One region of the Ruegeria sp. HKCCD6647-2 genome, then DNA from elsewhere that is predicted to be linked to it. Evidence: riboswitches for the same ligand, from Rfam matches in the RefSeq annotation. Region 1 holds a riboswitch; each other region holds the start of a gene.
The links. A riboswitch is a leader RNA that binds a small molecule or an ion and turns the genes downstream of it on or off. The one in region 1 is predicted to bind cobalamin.
Positions count from the first base shown of each region.

Region 2: it holds a riboswitch for cobalamin, as region 1 does, so the genes downstream of both, AC2TDJ_RS08485 (hypothetical protein) here and AC2TDJ_RS12275 (CbtB domain-containing protein) in region 1, are expected to answer to the same signal.
Region 3: it holds a riboswitch for cobalamin, as region 1 does, so the genes downstream of both, AC2TDJ_RS12835 (DUF1636 family protein) here and AC2TDJ_RS12275 (CbtB domain-containing protein) in region 1, are expected to answer to the same signal.

Region 1 is NZ_JBWVBD010000004.1:165,903-169,172, forward strand. It holds gene cobA (uroporphyrinogen-III C-methyltransferase) at 1-215, shown strand, start outside; gene cobF (precorrin-6A synthase (deacetylating)) at 208-951, shown strand; cobalamin riboswitch at 995-1,201, shown strand; gene AC2TDJ_RS12275 (CbtB domain-containing protein) at 1,237-1,407, shown strand; gene AC2TDJ_RS12280 (CbtA family protein) at 1,412-2,110, shown strand; gene AC2TDJ_RS12285 (hypothetical protein) at 2,173-2,667, shown strand; gene AC2TDJ_RS12290 (DUF1636 family protein) at 2,664-3,008, opposite strand; gene AC2TDJ_RS12295 (DUF302 domain-containing protein) at 3,158-3,270, shown strand, end outside.
Region 2 is NZ_JBWVBD010000002.1:505,869-509,138, forward strand. It holds gene AC2TDJ_RS08480 (alpha/beta hydrolase family protein) at 1-720, opposite strand, end outside; cobalamin riboswitch at 886-1,108, shown strand; gene AC2TDJ_RS08485 (hypothetical protein) at 1,200-1,607, shown strand; gene AC2TDJ_RS08490 (protein-tyrosine phosphatase family protein) at 1,609-2,112, opposite strand; gene AC2TDJ_RS08495 (DNA polymerase III subunit gamma/tau) at 2,251-3,270, shown strand, end outside.
Region 3 is NZ_JBWVBD010000004.1:291,046-294,315, reverse strand. It holds gene AC2TDJ_RS12845 (ABC transporter substrate-binding protein) at 1-563, opposite strand, end outside; gene AC2TDJ_RS12840 (ABC transporter ATP-binding protein) at 582-1,367, opposite strand; gene AC2TDJ_RS12835 (DUF1636 family protein) at 1,364-1,720, opposite strand; cobalamin riboswitch at 1,823-2,030, opposite strand; gene AC2TDJ_RS12830 (xanthine dehydrogenase family protein molybdopterin-binding subunit) at 2,193-3,270, opposite strand, start outside.

The DNA.
Region 1 (3,270 bases):
TGGGAAAACGCACCTTTCCGCTGCTGGTCGAAACACTGCATGCGCACGGTCTGCCTCTGGATACCCCGGCACTTATGGCGGAGTCGGTCTCGACACCGGATCAGGTTCTGCATCGCTCTACCATCGGCGCATTGTCCGAAAAACTGAAAACCGAGATCGGTACGGCCCCTGCCCTGATCCTGTACGGCCCGTTGGCAGAGTTTGACGATGATTGAACTGAACCTCATTGGCATTGGCACCGGCAATCCCGATCATGTCACGTTTCAGGGCGCGCAGGCGATCCGAGAGGCAGATCTGATCCTGATTCCCCGCAAAGGTGAAAACAAGGCGGATCTGGCTGGAATTCGGGAGCAGATCATCGCACAGGTCGCGGACAAGCCACCAAGAACCGCCTATTTCGACATCCCAAAACGACGGGCCGAAGATGGTTACCTTCGCGGTGTGGATGAATGGCACGACGCGATAGCCGAACGCTGGCGTGACGCGATTGACGCCCACCCAGAGGCTCGCACCGTCGCCTTGCTGATCTGGGGTGATCCTTCGCTCTACGACAGTTCGCTTCGGATCGCCTCGCGCCTCGACCCACAGCCGAAAACGCGCGTGGTTCCCGGCATAACAGCATTGCAGGCGCTGACGGCCGCGCATGCCGTTCCGATCAACGACATTGGCGCGCCCTATGTGGTGACAACAGGTCGGCGTTTGCGAGACGGAGGGTGGCCGGACGCTGCTTCGAAAGTGGCTGTCATGCTGGATGGAGAATGCTCTTTCCAATGCCTCGATATGGCCCAATTCGACATCTGGTGGGGCGCTTACGTGGGCATGGCGGAGGAGATTCTGATCAAGGGCCCGTTGGCCGACGTGGCGCACGAGATTCTTGAAATCCGCGCGCGGGCTCGGGCGGAACATGGTTGGATCATGGATATCTATCTGCTGAAAAAGCGCGGGATCTGACCGAAAACGTCGCATTTGGTCATTGCGTGCGCGAGCCCTTCACGGCTAAATGAAACTGTCTGGTCCTGCCGGAGACATCCGGATGCTAAGAGGGAATTTGGTGCGGCCTGCACGCAGGTCAAATCCAAAGCCGCCCCCGCGACTGTAAGCGGTGAGCCCCTGTTCAACCAGCCACTCCCGGTTCCGGGGGGAAGGCGAACAGAGGCACCGACCCGCGAGCCAGGAGACCTGCCAGGCGAAAATTGAAACACCGGCCGTCGGGTGCGGCGGCACAGGAGGATAAATATGACGACACAAACTCAAACGGCATCGGTCGCTCGCACAGGTGTACTTTCGGCTCTGTTCGCTGTTGCACTGGGTCTGGGCATCATCACCCTGACCGGCCATGTTCAGGCGGCTGCGCTGCATGACGCAGCGCATGACGTGCGCCACGCAACCGGCTTCCCCTGCCACTGAGACAATGTTCAGTCGCATTCTGACCAGCGCGTTGTTCGCTGGTGCTGCAGCGGGGCTGATTGCCGCTCTGCTGCAGCTTGCGTTTGTGCAACCGGTTCTGTTGCACGCCGAACTGTATGAATCGGGTGAGCTGGTTCATTTCGGAGCCGAAGCCGTCTCTGCCCACCCCGAGTTGCCGGGCATGTTCTCGGACCTGACCCGCGACGCGCTGAGCGTGATTTTCACGATGCTGACCTATACCGGCTATGCGCTGGTGCTGGTTGCGCTGATGTCGGTGACCGAAGGTCTTGGGCATACGGTCGATGGCCGCACCGGCGTTCTGTGGGGGCTTGCGGGCTTTGTCGCCTTTCACCTGGCGCCAGGCTTTACGCTGGCACCGGAAGTTCCCGGCGTTGCCGCGGCTGATGTCTATGCCCGGCAGGTCTGGTGGTTCGCAACGGTAGCCGCGGCGGGTGTTGCCATGTGGCTGATCGCCTTTGGCGGTAATCTCATCAGCTATGTTGTTGCTGCCGCGCTGCTGCTGGCCCCGCATGTGATCGGCGCACCGGAACCGGATGTCTTCACCGGGCCTGTTCCAACCGAAATCGGCGCGCTGTTCGCAGCACGCGCCTTTGGCATCGGTTTGGTGGCCTGGGTACTGGTTGGGTCTTTTGCCGGGTATTTCTGGCAGAGAGAAGCCAAGCACGCCGAAGCAAGCGCCTGATCGACTGCATGACGCGCCCGCCGGGCAAACCCCGGCGGGCTATTGTTTTTCAAGGATAAGAAATGTCCCGCTCACTTGCTCTGTTTGCAATTGGTCTGGTCTTTGGCGGAGGCGCTGGATTTGTGCTGGCCGCAGCCAATGGTGTCACTTTCGACGGTCATGACCATTCCGATCCTTCCCATCACGGCAGCGCCCATGCCGAGGCGATGGCGCACGACCATTCCACCGCCGTAAACCTGCCATCCGGTCCGAATGCACCCGGTTTGGAAATCGCGCTGACACAGGACCCGATGGCCGGCTGGAACCTGCACGTCATGCCTCAGAACTTCCGGTTCTCGCCGGAAAACGCATCGAAGGCTGACAATGACGGCGAGGGTCACGCCCATGTCTATGTGAATGGCGAGAAGCTGGCGCGCCTTTATGGCAACTGGATGCATATTCCCGACCTGCCGAAGGGTGAAGTCGAGGTTTCAGTTTCGCTGAACGCAAACAGCCACAGCCCGCTGACGGTCGAAAACGTACCGGTCAGCACTGCCGTCACGGTTCAGGTCAACTAAAGCGCCGGAACACGCGCACGCAGACACATCCGAAGACGCCCGCATGGCCGGGCGTCTTCAATCCAACCCGAGGGGCTGTCCAAAAACGCCCGACATGTTGCAGCGATGTCTTCTGCGTCAGCGACAGCATCAATCCCCGTGAAGACGTATGAAGCCATCCCCTGCCCCTGCAAAACCAGCGTGGTAGGGCTGTCGCAACCGCTGAAGCAGGCATGAGCTCCGACCTCGACCCTGTCGTCCAGCCCGATAATGGTCAACGCAGCTTGCACTGCCCGACGTTCAGCATCGCGATCGCGCGTGCCCGCACAGCTTTCACAGATCAGCAAACGAATCTTGTCCAACTTGGCCTCGTTCGGAAACGTTCACGCGTTTCTGCGGGTTTCGCGACTACAGAGCAAGCCTCTGTCGTGTTTTGATACACAGGAATGTGAGTGCACCACCTCGCAATTTCGGGCAACAATCACGCTACCGATCCAAGGGAGGCGCGGTCATGAAGGCATTGTTACCCGTTTTGTGTATGCTGACCGTTCCCACGCTGGCCCAAGAACCCTTGGCCGGATGGGCTGTCTACCCTACCGACAAGAGCTATGAGCAACTGGTGGA
Region 2 (3,270 bases), on a different contig from region 1:
GACCGCGTTGGGCGGAACCATTTGATCGTCGGTGAATGCGAACAGATCAACCGGTCCTCCGGCCCGGGACCAATCCACCGCGGGCAGGCTGGAACCGGTCTCGGGCACATAGCTGGATGGTGATGTGCACCACTTGCGCCACTGCCAATACACTTGCGGCGGAAGATCCGAGCCGAAGCCAAGCGCCTTGCCGGGCAGATAGCCCAGCATATGCACGGCCAACGGCGCGTGGCCATACCAGAACAACCCGGCCAGCCCGCGATAGGGCCACGGGTGATCTGACAACGTGACCAAGCCCGAGCAAACGCAGATCATTCGGTCGATCATCTCGATATCCGGCTGCAAAGGACCGAGCATTCCACCGACCGAGTGGCCGATTGTCCAGTGTTGCGCGTTCGGAAACCGTCGTCGCATCTCGGCCCGGGCCGCGGGCATATCGACCAGTGCCCAATCTGCCATTGTGACTGTCGATTCCTTCAATCGGCCCGAAAGGGAATGGCCGAAATCCCGATAATCATATGTCAGACAGGCCATACCCCGTTCGGCTGCAAGCCACTGCGCGAAATGCCGATAATAATCCCTTGGCACCCCGGTCGCGCTGTTCAGCACAACAACGGTTTGCGGGTCGGAATGCGGTAAATACAAACGCCCCGACAGCATGGCCGGCCCCGAAGGGAACCGAATATCTTCGGCAATCACCGTATACCGAGCGTCCAACATCTGTTCTCCAGCCCTAACTGAACCGATCAGTTCACTCGCTCAATCGGCCCTATCCACCCCTCCGAGTCAAGGCCGGATTAAGGTGACCAAACGTCCACTTACCGCGCTGAAAAAGTCTCGCGAACCATTGAATGGCCAATCTGCTTGACTCGGCCACACTGCAACCGCTAGCGATGCGGTGATGGTTCCCGCGCCCTCTCACGATGGCCGGGATGAAAAGGGAACGCGGTGCGGTCCACCCCGGTTGATCCGGTTGGGACCAAGTCCGCGACTGCCCCCGCAACTGTAAGCGGAGAGCGATGCCGAAACACCACTGACCGAAAGGTTGGGAAGGTCGGCAAAGCAGCGACCCGCAAGTCAGGAGACCTGCCATCAGAACTTGAAACCGAAACTCGGGCGGGGTGTCCGGGCGGGATTTGGTCGCAGTTTGCAGCCTTTCCCGATCTCTCACCCTTCGTCCCACGCGCGGAGGGCGCAGCATGATCTGGAAGACCGAGACACATCAATTCACAGCTACCATTTGCCAGCGCACCGGCAAAACCTGCCCCGCGCTCGCCCGCATGGCGCGCGCCATGGTTCAAGCCGTTGCAGCAGCAGGGCATTCGACCACGAATGAGTTCGAAATCGAAGGCAGTTCGGACCTGACACACTGCCCGCAAGGATGTTCCGCCCGCTTTCGCGCGCGACCTGACCAGGTGAGAATTTATTGCGGCGCGGATCCCGAAACCAGTTCTGACAGGTTGGATGATTACGCCGAGCTGATGTTTGGAACAGAGCTGACGTCCCTGCCCTCTCAGGCGATCAGCAACCCGCCCTGCGCATTACTGGAAGCGGTAGCACTGGCGCCCAGCCATCCGGTGCAGGCGGAAGCCTTCGCAACGGCCTGACCTATTGCGAATAAGGTGCGCGGGCGGCTCCCACGGCCCAGCGCATCTGCCCGTCAGTTTCGACGGCACAGGGGCGAATTGCGCGTAGTCGGGACAGCGCCGCCTGGGGCGCTTCACCGTTTTCCACCATCAATCGCAGAACCACCATTCCGGATCGACCACACCCGCCACGACAATGCACCAGGACCCGACCTCCGTGCGACAAAGTCCTCAGCACGGTCTTGCTAACTACCGGCCATCGCTCGACTATTTCGGCTGGTGGTGATCCGAAATCCTCGATGGGCAGATGAACCCACCGGACCCCATTGCTTTTGACGTCCTGGCCAAAACTTCCAGCTCCTCCTTGCGTCAACTCGGCCGCAGAGGTCATAGAGATTACGATGTCCGGCGCCCAGTTTCTGAGCGTGTCCAGATCGGCGGCGTAGTCTCCACCGCGCCCCGGAAGGGGTGACAATGCCAACGTGCCGCCGCCAAGCGGCAAGTCGTAGATTTCAAACTGAGCCATCGGGTTTCCAATTTCACCTTGCCGGCAGGTTCTATCCCGACCCGGCGACTTTCAAAACAAATTTCGTTCCGCCCTGCGGTGGACGCGGAGGTCGGGGCGCTCTACGCTGCGGCGTAACTCGAATCCGCCAGAGCAGACATGACCGACACGCCCAGCCCCGCCTATCAGGTTCTCGCCCGCAAGTATCGCCCGGAAACCTTTGCAGACCTGGTTGGCCAGGATGCCATGGTGCGCACGCTCAAAAACGCGTTCGAGGCGGACCGGATCGCGCAGGCCTTCGTCATGACCGGCATTCGCGGGACCGGTAAGACAACGACCGCCCGCATCATTGCGAAAGGCATGAACTGCATCGGTCCTGACGGAAATGGCGGCCCCACGACCGAACCCTGCGGAAAATGCGAACACTGCGTAGCGATCATGGCAGGCCGCCATGTCGACGTGATGGAGATGGACGCTGCCAGTCGCACCGGTGTCAACGACATCCGCGAGATCATCGACAGCGTCCGCTACCGCGCGGCTTCAGCCCGCTACAAAATCTATATCATCGACGAGGTTCACATGCTGTCGACCAGCGCGTTCAACGCGCTGCTCAAGACGCTGGAAGAACCGCCCGAGCATGTGAAGTTCATCTTCGCCACAACCGAGATTCGCAAGGTTCCGGTGACGGTTCTGTCCCGGTGCCAGCGATTTGATCTGCGCCGGATCGAACCCGAAGACATGATCGGCCTTTTGCGTAAGATCGCGGATTCAGAAGGTGCGCAGATTGCCGAGGACGCGCTGGCCCTGATCACCCGCGCTGCGGAAGGGTCCGCACGCGACGCAACCTCACTGCTGGATCAGGCCATTTCCCATGGAGCAGGAGAAACCAGCGCCGATCAGGTCCGCGCCATGCTGGGGCTTGCCGATCGGGGCCGGGTATTGGACTTGATGGACATGATCCTGCGTGGGGATGCGGCGGGCGCCCTGACCGAGTTGGGCGCTCAATATGCCGAAGGTGCGGATCCGTTGGCCGTTCTGCGCGATCTGGCCGAGATCACCCACTGGGTGTCGGTCGTCAAGATCACACCCGACGCTGCCGAAGACCCGACGGTTTCTCCCGATGAACGCGCGCGTGGCCAGCAGATGGCAGAGGCCCTGCCGATGCGTGTCCTCACGCGG
Region 3 (3,270 bases), 130 kb from region 1:
GCCGTCTGCGCCTCGATCGCGGCGAGTTCATCTTTCCAGCCGCTCACCAACGCCTCGGCCTTATCTTCGACATGCATGACCTTGCCCAGACGCAAAACATCATCGAACAGCAGGTTCATACTGGCTTCGGGGCGGTCCTTGTCCAGATGCACGCAGCTTTCGGACAGGATCATCGTCTTGATGCCAAACGGCTCAAGCGTGTCCGGGGTCACGTCGCCGCCGGGCTTCATGCCGTAATACCAGCCTGCAAAGAACAGGTCGGGTTCGACCGCCACGAGGTTTTCAACAGTTGGGTATTTCGGCGCAAGCTCTGGGATGTCACCGCGCAGCGTGTCGAATTCCGGGCTGGTCTTGTACCATCCGGTGATGCCGGTAAGGCCGACGATCTTGTCCTGCAGACCCAGTGCAAAGGCCATGTCGGTCATGTTCATGTCGTGCACGACCAGGCGTTCGGGTTGCGACTCAAACACAAGCGGCTCGCCGCAATTGTCGACGGTGACCTCATGCGCGGCAGCGCCGCCAGCCATGGCTGTCATCAGCGCCACAGACCAGATGTTCTTCATTTCAGAGTTTTCCTTTTCTTAAGTAGAAACAGTGGTTTTTCGGATATCCAATGCCGGGATCACGCGCCCTTCATGGTGAAAGCACAGGTAATCGACGCCGAATGTGTCGCGAACCCGTTCAGGGGTCAGCACTTCGGCGACCGGTCCAAAACCGGTCAGCCGTGCGGATTTCATCAACGCCACATGCGTGGCAAATTCCGGGATCATCACCAGATCGTGGACGATCATGACCACCGTTATGCCCAGTTCGGCAACCAGAGACAGCATGCGCCCCTTGGCGTCGGGATCGAGGTGGTTGGTGGGTTCGTCCAGAAACAGCAAGGACGGATTCTGAGCCAGCGCGCGGGCGATATGAGCTCTTTGACGTTCGCCTCCCGACAACACTGCCATGCGTTTGTCTGCCAATGCGCCGAGGCCCGTCAGGTCCAGAATTCTGGACAGCTCTGCTGCATGCTCCTCTGCTGAACGATCTGGCCAGATCGGAATCTGGCCCAAGGCGACGTAATCTCGCAAAAACAACCTGCCATCCGGAAGCTCCTGCTGGCTGACAACGGCGATCATGCGGGCCCGCTCTTTGGCGGGCATATGTTTGAGACTACGCCCATTGACCTGAACATCGCCCAAACCAATCTCAACGGTTCCGCACAACAGGTTCAGAAGAGTTGTCTTTCCTGCCCCATTTGGGCCGGCGATTGCCAGAATCGCACCCTCGTCCAGCTCGAACGAGGCGCCTTGCAGCAGCACGTCACCGTTGAGCGCATAGTATTCGAGATCACGCGCAGCCAGAAAGGTCGAGGTCGTCATGAGGGCTCCTCCAATCGGATCCGGGGCAAGCGAGAAAGAGTTTTTGAAAATAACGGGCGCGGTCGGTCCGTGGCGTTGGTCCACCCATCCACGCTGTCGCGATATTGGTGTGCAAACTCGGCCAGCGCTTCCACCTCTTGCGGCGTTTGAATGCTGCCGAAGAGGTATTGCGCTTTGTCGACAGCCTGAAACCCGACGGTCGTTGGCTGTGCGCAGCCCGCCATGCAAGCAACGGTGCGAACAGCAAATCCCTCAGGAAGCCTGCCAGTCAGCGCGTTTCGAATAGCGTCAACTGGCAATTCCCCGCCACAAGTCGAGCATATCAGAAGGAAATGATCAGGTGTCTCTGGCATTGCCCGCTCCGCTTGTTGCCAAGCGTGGACAGAAGGTGCCGTTCAGGTAAACACGTATCGAACGTGCCATCAAAGCCTCCTTCCAGGACGCCCCGCCCCGGGTTGGTTGAACATCTGATGGCAGGTCTCCTGACTTGCGGGTCGATGCTTGGCCATCCTTCCCGGTCTCAAGGACCAGTGGCTGTTTGGCGTCGCTCGCCGCTTACAGTTGCGGGGGCAGTCACGGAATTGGCGCCAAATGGCAGACCTCACCGTATTCCCTTTTCATCCCTTGGGTGGACCATCGGGAACCATCACGCGTTTGAGTGCCCGAGAACGCAGGTTGCGTCAATATGGAACTTTTGAAAACACGATTTGCTGGGTGGGAAGTAATCTGTGAACCGCCAGGCAGCTAATCGTACTGGTGCAACATTGGAAATAGGCGATTGGACCCCTGCGCCGATCTAAGAACCGACCGGCGCAGGGTTAGTTGTCATACGAAGCTGACGCCGCTGCTGATCATTGGCAATTCCGTCACCCGCGGACCGGTCGCGGCGATGGCGTTGGCCAGTGCCGGAGCGGACGGCGGGGTGCCGGGTTCACCAACTCCGGTGGGCATTTCGGCGGAAGGTACGATATGAACTTCGATTGCGCCGATATCGCCGATTCTCAACGGCTCGAAATCGGGAAAGTTGGACTGGTCTACGACACCATCCGTCAGGGTTATTTCGTCCCGCATCACATGACCGATACCATACCCGATGCCACCTTCCATCTGTGCCTTGATCACGTCCGGGTTGACTGCAAGTCCGCAGTCGATGGCGCAGGTTACCTTCTCGATCTTCACCCCGTCATCGGCGTTGCCGGATATTTCCACGACTTCGGCCGCGTAGCTGCCAAAGCTTTTGTGAACGGCAATGCCCTGGTTGCGTCCCTCGGGCGCGTTGCCCCAGTTGCCCTTTTCCGCCGCCAATTTTAGCACACCGGCCAATCGCTTCTGATCATTGCCGCTGCCTTCCAGCAGGGCCAGGCGGAACTCAACCGGATCGCGACCTGCGGCACGGGCGGCTTCGTCCATCATGGTCTCCATGACGTAGGCCGTGTGGGTATGTCCGACCGAGCGCCACCAGAGAACAGATGTGGCCTTTGCCACATCGCTTAGACCGATGAACTGCCCCGGGATTTGATAGGGGTTCTCGGTCACGCCTTCGACCGAGCTGTGGTCCACGCCGTTGTGCACGATCAGGCTTTCGAACGCGGTGCCTTTCATGATCGACTGGGCGGCGATGCGGTGATCCCAGCCGGCGATGTTTCCATTTGCGTCCAGACCCACACGCACTTTATGCGCCACGGCGGGGCGGTAGTACCCACCGGTGATGTCATCCTCACGCGACCAGACCAGTTTTACGGGTCGCGAGCGGTCGGTAATCGCAAAGGCAAGCGCGGCTTCGACCTGATAGTCCGCTGTTGGTGTTGCGCGCCGCCCAAATGAGCCGCCTGCGAACACCGTGTTGATACGGATCATTTCCATTGGCAACTGAAAGATCTCGGCAAGTGCGAAATGCGGTCCG